DNA from 2 places in the Mesorhizobium sp. M0217 genome. Region 2 is predicted to be linked to the other one. Evidence: predicted binding sites of a transcription regulator. Region 2 holds the regulator's gene; the other holds the start of a gene.
The links. The regulator HrcA, encoded in region 2, represses chaperone genes, less so after heat shock. The targets are predictions, from matches to a motif close to GTTAGCACTCNCNNNNNGNGAGTGCTAAC.

Region 1 (7,867 bases), on a different contig from region 2:
GATGCACCTTGGCGACGGTGCGGATGGTGCGGGCGACGTGGCCTTCCTGGCCGAGGATGAAGGTCAGCGCCATCGAGAAGCAGCCGGCATGTGCTGCCCCGATCAGCTCTTCGGGATTGGTGCCCGGACCGTTCTCGAACCGCGACGGAAAGGAATAGGCGCCTTCGAAGACGCCGCTGCCAAGCCGCAGACGGCCGCCGCCTTCCTTCAGCGTGCCTTGCCATTCTGCGGAAGCTTCACGGATGGTCATGGTCGTTCTCCTGGTTCGGGGTTGAAAAGCGGGCAATTGGGTCAGGCGCAGTCGATGACAACCTTCCCGAACACGTCGCCCTGCCGGAAGTGGCGGTACGCTTCGGGGGCTTCGGCAAAGGGGAAGACCCTGTCGATAACGGGCTTGAGGCGATGCTGCGACACGGCGCGCAGCATGGCCTCGAGATTGCTGCGGCTGCCGACGAACAGGCGGCTGATGGTGGCGAGGCTGCGCTGATAAAGCGCTGCCGGCATCTCGATCGATCTGCCACTGGCGTCCTGCAGCGTCAGCAGCACGATGTGTCCATAAAGCGTGCTGGCAATCAGCGACTGCGCGAAGGTGGCCGGGCCGCCGGTTTCGACGACGAGGTCGATGCCGCCTGTCTGCTCGCGCGCCCAGCCGCCCCATTCCGGTATGTCGGTGCTGGAGACAACGAGGTCGGCGCCCAGCGCCCGCAGCCTGTCGGCCTTCTCCGCGCGCGATGTGATGGCGACAACCCGGCAGCCGAGCAACTTGGCGAACTGCAGAGCAAACAGCGAAACGCCACCCGAACCGATGGTGAGAACCCATTGACCAGGCTTCGGAATCCGGGTCCCGGTCACCGCGTTCCAGGCCGTCACGCCGGCGCAGGTTAGCGTCGCCGCTTCGTGCCAGCTCAGATGATCGGGCAGTCGCGCCGCCCATTGTTCGTCGAGCACGGCAAACTCAGTCAGCATGCCGTCCAGCGTACAGCCGAGCTGGTCGATCAGACCGGCATTGATGCGGCCATCGATCCAGCGGGCGAAGTAGCTGCCGGTGACGCGGTCGCCGACGGCAAAACGGGTGACGGCATCGCCGATTGCGACGACGTCACCGGCGCCGTCGCTCAGCGGCACGATGCCTTGCCGCGCCGGCAACGGATAGGTGCCGCCAAGGATCATCGTGTCGCGCCGATTGAGCGAGGCGGCGCGGACTCGCACCACGATCTCATGCGGTTTCGGTTCCGTCCGCGCCTCGTCGCGCATCGCCAGGGATTCGGTTCCACCAAACCCTTCGAGCCGGTAGCTGCGCATGTCACTCTCCTTAATAGTATATAGACTGATCCACATATTATATAGACCGATTGTCATATTCTTGGCGAGGCCTATAATGCGTCACTGCTGACAGAGGTTGACATGGCCAACGACACCCGCACCCGCATACTCGAGACCACAGGCCTGTTGCTCAGGCAGCGCGGCTATCACGGCACCTCGCTCAACGACATTCTGGGCGCCAGCGGGGCGCCGCGCGGCTCGCTCTATTTTCATTTCCCGGGCGGCAAGGACCAACTGGTCATCGAGGTGACGCGCAACAGCGTTGCCGACGTCACGAAAAGGCTGGGCGAAGCACTGGCAGCCGAAAGCGATCCTGCAGTGGCCGTCCATCACATCTACCAGTCGGTCGGGCGCATGCTGGAGGACAATGATTTTTCGCTGGGTTGCCCCATCGCGCCGGTGGTGCTGGATTCACCCACCGATGTGCCGGAACTGGCGGAACTCTGCCGATCGGCTTTCGAGCAATGGATCGGCTTGCTGCGACAGGCCTTCGTCAGGGCAGGGGTGCCCGAACGCCGCGCGCACGCTTTGGCGCTGCTGATCGAATCGTCGCTGGAAGGGCTTATGGTGATTGCGCGGGCCACCCGCGACCGTGCACCGGTGCTGGTGGTGGCCGACGAGGTGGCGGCACTTGTCGAGCAGGCGGTGCTTGCAGGCAAAGTTGCGCGGCAGGCGGACAGCGCCGCCTAACCATCCGCTTTCCAAAACAAAAAAGGGCGCCTCTCGGCGCCCTTTCCGTATGCATAAGCCAGATAGCTTGGATTAGAAATCCATGCCGCCCATGCCGCCCATGCCGCCGCCGCCCATGCCGCCAGGCATGCCGCCGCCAGCCGACTCCTTCTTGGGAGCCTCCGCGATCATGGCTTCGGTGGTGACGAGCAGGCCGGCGACCGAAGCCGCGTCCTGGAGAGCGGTGCGAACGACCTTGACCGGGTCGACGATGCCCATGGCGATCATGTCGCCATACTCTCCGGTCTGGGCGTTGTAGCCGTAGGTCGCGCCCTTGTTGTCGAGGATCTTGCCGGCGACGATCGAAGCTTCAGCACCTGCGTTCGAAGCGATCTGACGGGCCGGAGCCTGCAGTGCACGACGAACGATGTTGATGCCGGCAGCCTGGTCGGCATTGACGCCGGTGACCTTGATGTTGGCCGAAGCGCGCAGGAGAGCGACGCCGCCGCCTGCAACGATGCCTTCTTCCACGGCCGCACGGGTCGCGTTGAGGGCGTCATCGACGCGGTCCTTCTTTTCCTTGACTTCGACTTCCGTCGCGCCGCCGACACGGATCACCGCAACGCCGCCGGCGAGCTTCGCCAGACGTTCCTGCAGCTTCTCCTTGTCGTAGTCCGACGTGGTCTCTTCGATCTGCTGCTTGATCTGGGCAACGCGGCCCTGGATCTCGGCCTTCTTGCCGGCGCCGTCGACGATGGTGGTGTTCTCCTTGGAGATCGACACCTTCTTGGCGCGGCCGAGCATGTTGAGGCCGACATTCTCGAGCTTGATGCCGAGGTCTTCCGAGATGACCTGGCCACCGGTGAGGATGGCGATGTCTTCCAACATGGCCTTGCGGCGATCACCGAAGCCCGGCGCCTTGACGGCGGCGATCTTCAGGCCGCCGCGCAGCTTGTTGACGACCAGCGTGGCCAGAGCCTCGCCTTCGACGTCTTCCGAGATGATAAGAAGCGGCTTGGAGGTCTGCACGACGGCTTCGAGAACCGGCAGCATGGCCTGGAGGTTGGACAGCTTCTTCTCGTGCAGGAGGATGTAGACGTCCTCGAGCTCGGCAACCATCTTGTCGGCGTTGGTGACGAAGTAGGGCGAGAGATAGCCGCGGTCGAACTGCATGCCTTCGACGACTTCCAGCTCGGTCTCGGCGGTCTTGGCTTCTTCAACCGTGATGACGCCTTCATTGCCGACCTTCTGCATCGCTTCGGCGATCATGGCGCCGACCGACTCGTCGCCATTGGCCGAGATCGTGCCGACCTGGGCAACTTCCTCGGAGGTCTTGATCTTCTTGGCAGCTTTGCCGAGAGCCGCGACGACTTCGGTGACGGCCAGATCGATGCCGCGCTTCAGATCCATCGGGTTCATGCCGGCGGCAACGGCCTTGTGGCCTTCCTGGACGATCGACTGCGCCAGAACGGTCGCGGTCGTGGTGCCGTCGCCGGCAATGTCGTTGGTCTTCGAAGCAACTTCGCGGACCATCTGCGCGCCCATGTTTTCGAACTTGTCTTCAAGCTCGATTTCCTTGGCGACGGTGACGCCGTCCTTGGTGATGCGCGGTGCGCCGAACGACTTGTCGATGACGACATTGCGGCCCTTGGGGCCGAGCGTGACCTTCACTGCGTCGGCGAGGATGTTGACGCCGCGCAGCATGCGCTCGCGGGCGTCGCGGGAGAATTTTACGTCTTTAGCAGCCATTTTTTAGCTCCTGGCAGGGGGCTTGCGATCAAGCCCGAAATTAGTTGACGGTGAGGCCGATGATCAGCCGATGATGCCCATAATGTCGGATTCCTTCATGATCAGAAGGTCTTCGCCATTGAGCTTGACTTCGGTGCCCGACCACTTGCCGAACAGGATGCGGTCGCCGGCCTTGACGTCCAGCGGGACCAGCTTGCCGGCTTCGTCGCGAGCGCCGGAGCCGACGGCGATGATCTCGCCTTCCTGCGGCTTTTCCTTTGCCGTATCCGGGATGATGATCCCGCCGGCGGTCTTGGATTCGGATTCGACCCGGCGTACGACCACGCGGTCATGAAGCGGGCGGAACTTCGACTTTGCCATTTTTTCTTCCTCGAATGAGAACGGTGAGAGCTGTTCCTCGATCCGGCGGTGCCGGATGTGCGTTAGCACTCACCTGGGGAGAGTGCTAACGTCGCGCTGAAATAAGCGCGTGGCTTTCGAGAGTCAAGGCGAACGGTGAGCACAATTGTGCCAATTGGAGCCGTGCCGCGATCCGACGGCAGACCCTACCGGCGCCGCGGCGATTTAAGCACCAGAAGCGGACAGCGTTCAGCCAGCCCATAGGTCCCTGTCGGCGCGAGGCGGACACTGTCAAAAAACCGGCTCGCCTCTTCGACCAGCGTCGCCGCCGGGGCGAAACTGTAGACAGTCTGCGAATTCGCATAGACATCGATGGTGCCGATGACCGGCATCTCCCATCCGGTCGTCGCGGCAAGGGCCTCCCGGTCGGCAAACAGCGCATCGAAGGCGTCGAGGATCGCCCGCACCGGAATGGCGCGGTCGGGATCGCCGCCGGCACAAGCCATGGCAATGCGCCATTTGAGTTCGTGGAAGGTCGCGACACCACCGGACAGCGTCAGCGCCCGGACCTCCTGCAGATCGTCCGGCACCTGAGGGCTTGCATAGGCGCGCAATGCAGCCCGCCCATCGGACTTCAGCACACGCGCGATCTCGGCAAGCAGCGCCTGCCGTGCAACCGAGGAGTCCAGCGCCGACAGACAGCCGTCGCCGATCACCGCCCCGGCGCTTTCGTCGCCCAGCGGCAACTCCAGCCAGTTGCCGATCACCGCCTTGCGTGAGGCGGTATCGCCCGGCCAGATGCCCGATATCATGGCAGTGGACTCGTCGATCGCGAGCATGGTCCTTCCGAGGCCGGCAAGCTCCGGCGTGACCCCGAGCAGCACCACATCGACCGATTGCAGGCTAAGTTCGCGCTCATAGGCGGCGACAGCTTCCGGGGGCGGACACAGCGGCGACCCGAGAAGCCGCCAGTGACGGCGAATTGCGTCCCAATGCTCAGTCATGCGGAACGGTTTGGGGAAAGGCTGGACATATTTCCTTCCAGGCTGTTGGTTGCCTTGCGAGTTACCTCATGCATGGAAAGGCCATGGCCCGCATTGCCGTCATAACGCATGAATTTGACCGCTTCCAGAGCCGGCGGGGCCTCCTGCTGCGCCAGGACAGCCCCTACATGCTGTTCGACGTCCTGGCGGAGCTGAAACGGCGCGGTCACTCCGTGCAGATCATGCGTGGACCCTCGGCAAGTCATAACGCCGATATTGCCGTCCTGCATGTCGACGCGACAGTGACGCCATCGGACTATGTCGACTACGCGCGCGGATTTCCGATTTGTCTCAATCTTGGTGCGACCGACATTTCCAAGCGCCGCATCAGCGGTGCGATCCTCGAGGAGGGTGCCAACTGGAGCGGCCAGGTCATCGTCAAGAGCAACCTCAATCATTGGGGGACGCCCGAGGAGCAGCTCAACCGAAAATCCGTTCGCGCCGGCAAGGCAGTGCCTTTCCCGGGCGCGCAGACCTTCGACCGTTATCAGGTGCATGCCTCGCTGGCCGATGTGGCGCCGGAGATTTTCAGGCGTGCCGACCTGATCGTGGAAAAATTCATTCCCGAAATCGAGCCCGACGGGTTTGCGGCGCGGTTCTGGATATTCTGCGGCGATCGGGAGCGCTGCACCCGCTATGTCTCGCCACAGCGCCTGGTCAAGGGCGACGACACCATCCGCCGGGAGCCGGTTGCGGTTCCCGACGAATTGCGCGCCCTGCGTCGGAAGCTGGGCTTCGACTATGGCAAATTCGACTTTGTCGTGCATGAGGGCAGGGCCGTGCTGCTCGATGCCAACAAGACCCCGGGTCGCGCCAGAAACCTGTCGAAGATCGTCGCCGCCGGCGCCGCCAACCTGGCCGACGGCTTCGAAAACCTCATCCACCAGACCGGACGGGGTCGAATCGGGCGCTAGAGAAACAGTCCCAACTGCGTATGGATGATCGACCGGTAGTCCTCGATGGTGTGGCGGCTTTCCTCCTGGTCCTGGGTCAGCGCCATGCGCACGACGCCGCCGGCCAGCTGGAAGATCAGGAAAACCATACGGCCGAACTCATTGCGTCGCTCTGGCGCGAGAAAGGGGCCGACATGGTCGCAGAACATCGTCGCCTGGTGCCGGGTTTCGGCGATGTCGAGATTCTTCAGCGCCTTGTCAGCCTGGATGGCGTTTTGCAGGTCCTGAATGGCGGGGTCGCCGGCGACGCGCTCATAGTAGTCGTCGAGCAGCCGGTCGGCCGCAGCGATAACGTCGCTCAGCCCGCCGACGTCGGCAACGATCGCGGCAAGCCGGGCGCGGCTCACTTCGGAGAATCGCTCGTAGAGCATCGCCAGGATCGCCGACTTGTTGGGGAAGTAATGATAGACGGTGGCGATCGGCCCGCCGGCCTGTGCGCCGACTTCCTTCATGGTGACGGCGTCGATGCCTTTCTCGCCGATCAGCCGCATGGTCGTCGACAGGATGGCGTCGATGCGCTCGCGGCTGCGCTCCTGTTTGGGCCTGCGCCTCGGTTCGGTCGTCATCTGCACTGCTTCGTTCATGCCGCCATCCTCTCGATCGCCCAGACCATTCGATCGCCATGACCATCCCCAGCCTTGTTGGTGCCAAGTCCCGCTACTGATTGACAAACGAATATGATCGAGTATCAGTTTCTAAATGCTGACAGACTGTCAGTTTTTTTGCCGCCAGGCAAGGACGTTGGGAGGCGACCGTGACTTCTGCTGGTAACGCCGATGCCGGGAACGGCGACTGGCTGGTCGGCAACCCCACTGGGGCGCAACTCGCCTCGGCATTGTGGATCGGCTCGGTCGGCCTGCTCATTCTCGGGCTGCAGCCGGTGCTGCTCGGCGCACTCTATACCGAGGGGCATGTCAGCGGCGACGAACTCGCGCTGGTCGCCACGGCCGAGATGATTGCCATCGGCATCGGTTCGGCTGTGGTGGCCATGATGCTTTCCGCCCACAATATGCGCTGGAAAAGTGCCGTCCTTCTGGTCCTGCTGGCGCTGGCGAACTGGGCGACCTCCTATGCGCTGACCTCCACCTCGCTGATTGCCGCCCGCGCGGTGGCCGGCCTCGCCGAGGGCGGGCTGGTGGCGGTCGCCACGGAACTGATCGCCCGTTCGCGCCGGGCCGAGCGCATCGGCGGCTTCTTCGTCACCCTTCAGACCCTGGCGCAATGCGCCCTTGCCCTGCTGGTGGCGCTTTACGTCATCCCGGCCGCCGGATCGGCAGGCGGCTTCATCGTCCTTGCCGTCGTCTGCATCGCTTCGGTGGCGGTCGCCTTCATCGTCCCCGATAGCTATGCCGACCTGCCCAAGGAGGAACAGTTCAGCAATGTGCTGACCGTTCCTTCGCTTGCCGCTTTGCTGAGCGTCTTCTGCTACTTCATGTTCTTCGGCTCGGTCTGGGCGTTTCTCGAGCCACTTGGCGCACAATACGGCATCGATGGCCGCACCGTCGGCCTGATCGTCTCGGCCAACCTCGCATTGCAGGTGCTGGGCGCAATGACGGCTACCGTCTTCGAGGCGCGCATCGATTACCGCTTCGCGATCGTGGCGATCGGCGTGGTCGCCGTCGCCAGTTCCGTGGTGCTCGCCGGCAGCCCCGGCCTGACGGTTTTCTGGGTCGCGGCCTTGATCATGGGCTTCATCCTTCTGTTCATCGTGCCCTATCAGATCCGGCTGGCGATCACCGCCGACGAGACGCGCACGGCCGTGCTTCTGGTGCCGGCGGCCCAGCTTTTCGG
Region 2 (7,867 bases):
GACATCGCCAGCGACGAGCGGAAGCCGGATCCGAGCGCCCGCGCCACAAGCGCGGTGACGCCGGGGCCGGGAATGGCGGCGGCGATGCCCAGCGCAGCACTATAGGCAAGGAAGCCGGTGAGGGTCATGACGGTCGCACCTCCTGAGCCGCTCTGATGCCATGAAAGCCTGCAACGGCAAAACGGATTCGATTGCGCCAAGCAGGACATGAAAGCCGGTCATCCTCGCCTGAAAGCGAGAGATGGTTCACTTACGCCCCGAAGGCGGTCGGCTATCTCGCATGGCTCCGAACGGCAGGAGCACCCATGTTAGCCAAAAGACTTCACATCCAGCTCATGAAGTGGATGCCCAACAACTATTCCGAAGCACGCGGTCACGTCCACGAGCTGGAATGGTATCTGTGGTTCGAGGGGCGTCAGGCTTTCAGCCTGTTCGACAAGGGCGATAGCGATGTCGTTCCGCAGACTGGATATTTTACCGACAGCCGGAACCCTGGCGCCTACCCCGTTCGTCCGATGATCTATCCGCTGGTAGTCAACAACCGGTTCAAGGTGCGACTGGTGGCGATGGAGCGTGACGGACCGCAAAAGATAGACCCCGACGACACCGCCAAAGGCGAATTCTACATCGACCTCGACACCAAATATCCGCCGGTCTCCGACTGGCGCATCATCGCTGCCGATCCGCGCAGTACCGACCTCAACGTGGAAGCGTCGTTCCAGCTGCAATGGCTGGACTATGTCGATACCGCCGAGATTGCCGAGGATGGCCCGCCACGCATCATCGACAAGTCCAACTATCCCTATCCGTGGGGCGCCAATGTGATGGTGTTCGAGCACTGGCTCGGGCTTGGCCGCAAGGCGCCGCTCAAACTCATCGACCCGAACCGCGCATCGCGCCGCGAATACTGGATGATCAATGGCAATGCGGCCCGGCGCATGGTGCAGGACCTCTATCGCTTCAACGTCAACCAGCTTGGCGTCGCCAACGACACCATCAGCAGTGTTTACGTGCCGAAGCTCAATGCCGGCCACGTCACGGTGACGCTTTACGAACACGATTTCAGCGACGGCCGCTTCGCGCAAGGGGCGAAGAAGTCCTTCGGCTCGGTCGGCCTCTTCAATCTCAGGGATACCGGTTTCGATGACCGCGTCTCATCGGCCGAGGTGATCCATACCTATCCCAAGGTGATCCATCGGGACGTGCATTAGGGCCGGATTGCGCTGTTCGCCGGCTCAGGATGGGCCATCGACATGGGTGATGCGCCAGATGGTGCCGTTGCCATCCTCGGTTACGATAAGCGCGCCGTCCTTGGCCACCGCGACGCCGACCGGCCGGCCCCAGACGGCGTCGTCGGAGAGGACGAAGCCGGTGATGAAATCCTGGTACTCGCTGGTCGGCTTGCCGTCGCTGAATCTCAGCCGCACCACCTTGTAGCCGGTCCTCATACCACGGTTCCAGGAGCCGTGCAGGGCGACGAAAGCATCGCCCTTGTACTCGGCCGTAAAATTGTCGCCGTCATAGAAGGCGATGTTGAGCGGCGCCGAATGCGCCTGCATCAGCACGTCGGGCACGGCGACCGAGCCGGCGAGGTCTGGGCGCGCGCCCTCGTGACGCGGGTCCTCGTTGGCGCCGATATAATACCAGGGCCAGCCATAGAAGGCGCCGTCCTTGACTGAGGTGGCATATTCGAACGGCACATCGTCGCCGAGACCGTCGCGCTCGTTGACGACACACCACAGCGCGCCGGTGGCCGGTTGCACGGTCATGCCCGAACAATTGCGCAGGCCAGTAGCGAGGATGCGGCCATTCTTGCCGTCGGGGCCGAAGGCCAGCACGTCGGCACGGCCATCCTCGGAACCCCAGGTGGCGCCGAGTGGCTGTGATTTTGCCCAGGCGTCAAGGCCGCCCTTCGGTGCCTTCTGCATGCCCTCCGCGACGTTCGATCCGGAGCCGACCGAGAGATACAGCGTCTTCCCGTCCGGCGAGAAGGCGATATCGCGGGTCCAGTGGCCGCCGGTAGGGATGTCGGAGACAATCGTCTCCGGTTCGCCGGAGGCTTTAAGGTCGCCGTCGCGATAGGCGTAGCGGACCACGCTGTCGTTGTTCGCGACGTAGACCCATTGCGGCTTGTCGCCAGGCGGGTAGAAGGCGATGCCATAGGGCTGGTTGAGATTGTCGGCAAAAATGCCCTCTTCGGCCGGCTTCGCGCTACCCTTGGCCAGCCGATAGACGCGGATCTGGTTGGCGTCACTGTCGGCGACGAACAGGTCGCCGTTCGGCGCCACGCGCACGACCCGCGGATTGGAAATGCCGGAAGCAACCAGTTCGGCCGAAAACCCAGGCAGCAGGACGGGCTTCGCGCCCTCGGGTCGATCGCCAAGGCCGGCGCTGTTGGAGGCGGATTCGGTGATGTTGGGTCTTTTCAGATCATCCGGCCTAATCAGCCGGCGCACACCTGGCTTGTCGGCCTTCCAGTCGCCGAAAGCGTCCTTGCCGGTCAGCAGCAGTTGATCAGCCTGCTGGGCGAAGGCGCTGGTGGCCAGAAGCAGGGCAAGGCCTGCGAAGCCGGCAATCCGGATCATGCTGTTCTCCTCGAACTCGCGCCGGTCGGCGCGTCACGACAAGGGAGATATTGTGCGGCCGCCGCAAAAGAGAAGCGTGCGCGCGCAGATTCGACGAGAGAACCGCTCAACTTTCCTCTTCGACGTCCAGATCGTCGTCGAGACGCTTTTCCAATGCGACGAGATCTTCCGGCAGCGGCAAGCCCATGGCGCGCATTTCGCGCAGTTTTTCGCGCAGCTGCTCCTGGATTTCGTGCTCGTCCTCCGGCTGGTTGACCATTTCTTCGAGCAGCATGCTGATCTGGGCCTTGAACGATTCAAGCGCCATTCTGCGCCCTCCTTTACGGTGATCCCGGCTTCGGAATTATCTTAACATCCGGGTAATCAATTGCGCCGTGTAGTCGACCATAGGCACGATGCGGGCATAATTCAGCCTGGTCGGGCCGATGACGCCGAGCGCGCCGACGACGCGGGCGTCCTTGTCGCGGTAAGGCGCCACGACCAGCGACGAGCCGGAGAGCGAGAACAGCTTGTTTTCCGAGCCGATGAAGATCCGCACGCCGGGGCCGTCCTCGGCGAGGTCGAGCAGCTGGATCAGCCCGTCCTGCGTCTCCAGATCCTCGAACAGGTGGCGCAGCAATTCGATATCGGCCTGGGCGGTGACGTTTTCGAGCAAATTGGCGCGGCCGCGCACGATAAGGCGCGCCGGCAGGCCGCTATCGGCGCCGGCCCACACCGCCAGGCCTTTCTCGACCAGGTCCTGCGACAGCGTGTCCAGCGCTGCCCGGGTCTCATCCTTGATACGGGCGATCTCGATGCGCGCCTCGGCGAGCGTGCGGCCCCTGATATGGGCGTTGAGGAAGTTGGAGGCCTCGTGCAGCTGCGAGACGGTGATGCCGGCCGGCAGGTCGACGACGCGGTTCTCGACATCGCCATTCTGCGACACCATCACCGCCAGCGCCTTGGTCGGCTCGAGCTGGATGAACTCGATGTGCTTCAGCGCCACTTCGTTCTTGGTGGCGAGCACCAGGCCGGCGCCGCGCGACATGCCCGACAGCATCTGGCTGGCCTCGGTCAGCATGTGTTCCAGCGTCGCGCCCGAGCCGGAGGCGCGCACCTGCGCCTCGATGACGCGGCGTTCCTCGTCGGAGAGATCGCCAAGCTCCATGAAGGCATCGACGAAGAAGCGCAGGCCGGTCTGCGTCGGCAGGCGCCCGGCCGAGATGTGCGGGGCATAGATCAGGCCGAGATGCTCGAGGTCGCTCATCACGTTGCGGATGGTGGCCGGCGACAGCGACGACGGCAGGATGCGCGACAGGCTGCGCGATCCCACAGGCTCACCGTCCTTCAGATAGGACTCGACAATGCGCCGAAAGATGTCGCGCGAACGCATGTCGAGCGACTGCAGCGCGGGCGCCAGCAAACTGGGTTCGGTGACTGCCTTGGTCATTCGAGCCAAAAACCTCCGGCTCAAGGATATAGACTTCCATCGCCCCCGCGCAACCCGGCGTCTATCTGGGGGCCTTTTCCTTTGCGCCATGGGCTGCATGCGTCTACAAGCCGCCGACGCAACCATAAAAGAACAGAAAGAGGCCTCGATGCGCCCTTCCAAACGCCAAGCCGACGAAATGCGCGCCATCTCCTTCGAGCGCGGCGTCTCCAAACACGCCGAAGGCTCGTGCCTGGTGAAATTCGGCGACACGCATGTGTTGTGCACGGCGAGCCTGGAGGAAAAGGTGCCAGGCTGGATGCGCAATTCCGGCAAGGGCTGGGTGACGGCGGAATACGGCATGCTGCCGCGTTCGACCGGCGAGCGCATGCGCCGTGAAGCCTCGGCCGGCAAGCAAGGCGGCCGCACGCTGGAAATCCAGCGGCTGATCGGCCGCTCCTTGCGCGCCGTTGTCGACCTGCAGGCGCTGGGCGAACAGCAGATCACCGTCGACTGCGACGTCATCCAGGCCGATGGCGGCACCCGCACGGCCTCGATCACCGGCGGCTGGGTGGCGCTTTACGATTGCCTGCGCTGGATGGAAGCGCGGCAGATGGCCAGCGTTGCCAAGGTGCTGAAAGACCATGTCGCGGCAATTTCCTGCGGCATCCATGACGGCCAGCCGGTCATCGACCTCGACTACATCGAGGATTCATCTGCCGGCACCGACGCCAATTTCGTCATGACCGGCAAGGGCGGCATCGTCGAGATCCAGGGCACCGCCGAGGGCGAGCCGTTCTCGGAAGGGCAGTTCGCGGAGCTGATGGGCCTGGCAAAGAAGGGCATTCAGCGGCTGGTGAGCTTGCAGCAGATGGCTGTGGCCTGATTGAATTTAACGTGATGACGTCGGCGATCCTTCACACCCCCCTCTGGCCTGCCGGCCATCTCCCCCGCAAGGGGGGAGATCAGAGGTCGCTACCGTTTTCGCCAACCATCAACGTTGAGACGCCGCCAGCGGAACTGCCAATCTCCCCCCTTGCGGGGGAGATGCCCGGCAGGGCAGAGGGGGGCGCCTGATGCAACCCTCCGCTATTCTTGAGTCAGCGCTTTACGTCACGGATCTCGCCGCTGCCGAAGCCTTCTACTCCAACGTCCTCGGCCTCCCTCTCCTCGGCAAGGTCGACGGCCGCCATCTCTTCTTCCGCTGCGGCCCGGGCGTACTGCTCATCTTCAACGCCGAAGCCACCAAAATCCCGCCGGCACCGGATGCGCGGCTGAAAGTGCCGCCGCATGGCACGGTCGGCGAGGGCCATCTCTGCTTTGCCGCAAGTGCGGATGAACTCGCACAGAGGAAGGCGCAACTTGAGGCGAAAAACATCGCCATCGAAAGCGAATTCGAATGGCCGCAGGGCGGGCGTTCGATCTACATACGCGACCCCTCGGGCAATTCGATCGAATTCGCCGAGCCAAGGATCTGGGGCCTTTGATGCATTCTCTCGATGGAAAGAAGATCGTCGTTGCCAGCCACAATGAAGGCAAGCTGCGCGAATTCGCCGATTTGATGGGTCCGTTCGGCTTCGAGGCGAAGTCGGCCAAGGACTACGGCCTGCCGGAACCGGAGGAGACCGGCACCACCTTCGAGGAAAACGCCTACATCAAGGCCTTCGCCGCGGCTAAGGCGACCGGCCTGCCGGCGCTGTCGGACGATTCGGGCCTGTGCGTCGACGCGCTCGACGGCGCCCCCGGCGTCTACACCGCCAATTGGGCCGAAGCTCCCGATGGCAGCCGCGACTTCGGGATGGCCATGCAGCGCACCGAAGTGGCCTTGCAGGAGGTCGGCGCCGCCAAGCCAGCGCAGCGCAAGGGGCGGTTCGTCGCCGTCATCTGCCTGGCCTTCCCCAATGGCGAGGCTGAATATTATCGCGGCGAAGCTGAGGGAACGCTGGTGTGGCCGCCGCGCGGCGAACTGGGCTTCGGCTACGACCCGGTGTTTTTGCCCGACGGTTTCGACAAGACGTTCGGCGAGATGAGCGCTGAGGAAAAACACGGCTGGAAGCCCGGTCAGCCGACGGCGCTGTCGCACCGCGCCCGCGCCTTCCAGAAATTCGCCCGCGCCAGGTTAGGCTCAGCTTAATGTCGCTGGACCGCAGCCCGGGCTTCGGGGTCTACATCCATTGGCCGTTCTGCGCGGCCAAATGCCCGTATTGCGACTTCAACAGCCATGTCCGTCACCAGCCGGTCGACCAGGAGCGCTTTGCCCGCGCCTTCGAGAACGAGCTGAAGACCATGAGCGAGCGGACCGGGCCGCGCGAAGTGACCAGTATCTTTCTCGGCGGCGGCACACCGTCGCTGATGCAGCCGCAGACGGTGGCGGCGGTGCTGGACGCCGTGGCGAAGAACTGGACGGTGCCCGACGGCATCGAGGTGACGCTGGAAGCCAATCCGTCCTCGGTCGAGGCCGAGCGATTTCGCGGCTACCGCGCCGCCGGCGTCAACCGTGTGTCGCTCGGCGTGCAGGCGCTGAACGACAAGGATCTGCGCTTCCTCGGCCGGCTGCACAATGTCGACGAGGCGCTGCATGCAATTGGCCTGGCACGGGACATATTCCCAAGACTTTCCTTCGACCTGATCTACGCCCGCCCCGGCCAGACGCTGGACGACTGGCAGGCGGAGCTCGAACAGGCGATCGGCCATGCCGCCGACCATCTGTCGCTCTACCAGCTGACCATCGAAGAAGGCACGCCGTTCCATGCCCTTCATGCGGCGAACAAATTCATCATCCCCGATAATGACCGGGCCGCCGATCTCTATGCGCTGACGCAGGAGATCACCGCAGCGCATGGCCTGCCGGCCTATGAGATTTCCAACCACGCCAGGCCGGGCGCCGAGAGCCGGCACAATCTGACCTATTGGCGCTATGGCGAATATGTCGGCGTCGGACCGGGCGCGCATGGCCGCTTTATCGAGAACGGCCACCGCACCGTGACGATCGCCGAGCGGATGCCGGAGACCTGGGCCAATCTGGTGGAGGCCAGGGGCCATGGCGTCACCGGCGGCGAGATCCTGACGCGCTCCGAAGAGGCCGACGAGTTCCTGCTGATGGGGCTGAGGTTGGCCGAAGGCATCGACCTTTCCCGCTACGAGGCGTTTTCCGGGCGCGGCCTGTCGAGCGCCCGGCTGACCGTGCTGCAGGATGAGGGGCTGGTGGCGCCGATCGGCAATGCCAGGCTACGCGCCACGCCAGCCGGCATGATCGTGCTCGATGCCGTGGTGGCGGATTTGGCGCGGTGAGCCCACAGGGCAAATGGCCGGGCTGTTGGACGATTTATCGGCTTGAGCAAGGATGTTAGAAAGTCGACTTGTTGAACCGCTGGCGTGCCAGCGCCGCATCCGAGGTGACTCCTGCGATGACGTTCCTGATCCACGAGACCTTGATGACATTGAACACGGATGATGTGTTCGAGTTTGGATTGACCGAAATCTTGAGATCTCCAGAGCAAGACGACCTCTTTGAGGCTCAGGCGATTTTCATCAGGAACGCAACGGTCACATCGAAACTAAAATTGACCCACTTGAGCGAATTCAGCGTTGTCCTCAGTTTCATAACATATATTGGAAATAAACTTCGCGGGATCGCCAAGGATGAGTTGCTCGAGTTTGATCTGAATGGACTCACATTTGATCAGTACATCCCTCTCAGCAAAAATCTGCGTAAAATCTGGGATGAGTAGTCGGTGAAGAACGTCCTGTTCGTCTGCAGCCAGAACCGCTTGCGCAGCCCGACCGCCGAGCAGGTGTTCTCCAAACGTAGGGATATCGAGGTCGAGTCGGCCGGCACCAATCACGATGCAGACACGCCGCTGACGCATGAGCT

Region 1: groES (co-chaperone GroES) is a predicted target of HrcA. The motif match lies at 4,163-4,191, and genes of this name have one in related genera.

The regions. Positions count from the first base shown of each region.
Region 1 covers NZ_JAMYSN010000033.1:31,319-39,185, reverse strand. Annotated here, with positions in the region: gene NKJ18_RS29675 (OsmC family peroxiredoxin) at 1-250, opposite strand, end outside; gene NKJ18_RS29670 (zinc-dependent alcohol dehydrogenase family protein) at 292-1,302, opposite strand; gene NKJ18_RS29665 (TetR/AcrR family transcriptional regulator) at 1,405-2,013, shown strand; gene groL (chaperonin GroEL) at 2,086-3,741, opposite strand; gene groES (co-chaperone GroES) at 3,805-4,101, opposite strand; gene NKJ18_RS29650 (class I SAM-dependent methyltransferase) at 4,287-5,084, opposite strand; gene NKJ18_RS29645 (hypothetical protein) at 5,168-6,037, shown strand; gene NKJ18_RS29640 (TetR/AcrR family transcriptional regulator) at 6,034-6,660, opposite strand; gene NKJ18_RS29635 (MFS transporter) at 6,831-7,867, shown strand, end outside.
Region 2 covers NZ_JAMYSN010000007.1:34,383-42,249, reverse strand. Annotated here, with positions in the region: gene NKJ18_RS13900 (LysE family translocator) at 1-128, opposite strand, end outside; gene NKJ18_RS13895 (hypothetical protein) at 306-1,211, shown strand; gene NKJ18_RS13890 (PQQ-dependent sugar dehydrogenase) at 1,236-2,585, opposite strand; gene NKJ18_RS13885 (hypothetical protein) at 2,692-2,892, opposite strand; gene hrcA (heat-inducible transcriptional repressor HrcA) at 2,929-4,014, opposite strand; gene rph (ribonuclease PH) at 4,163-4,879, shown strand; gene NKJ18_RS13870 (VOC family protein) at 5,070-5,480, shown strand; gene rdgB (RdgB/HAM1 family non-canonical purine NTP pyrophosphatase) at 5,480-6,127, shown strand; gene hemW (radical SAM family heme chaperone HemW) at 6,127-7,284, shown strand; gene NKJ18_RS13855 (hypothetical protein) at 7,353-7,724, shown strand; gene NKJ18_RS13850 (low molecular weight protein tyrosine phosphatase family protein) at 7,728-7,867, shown strand, end outside.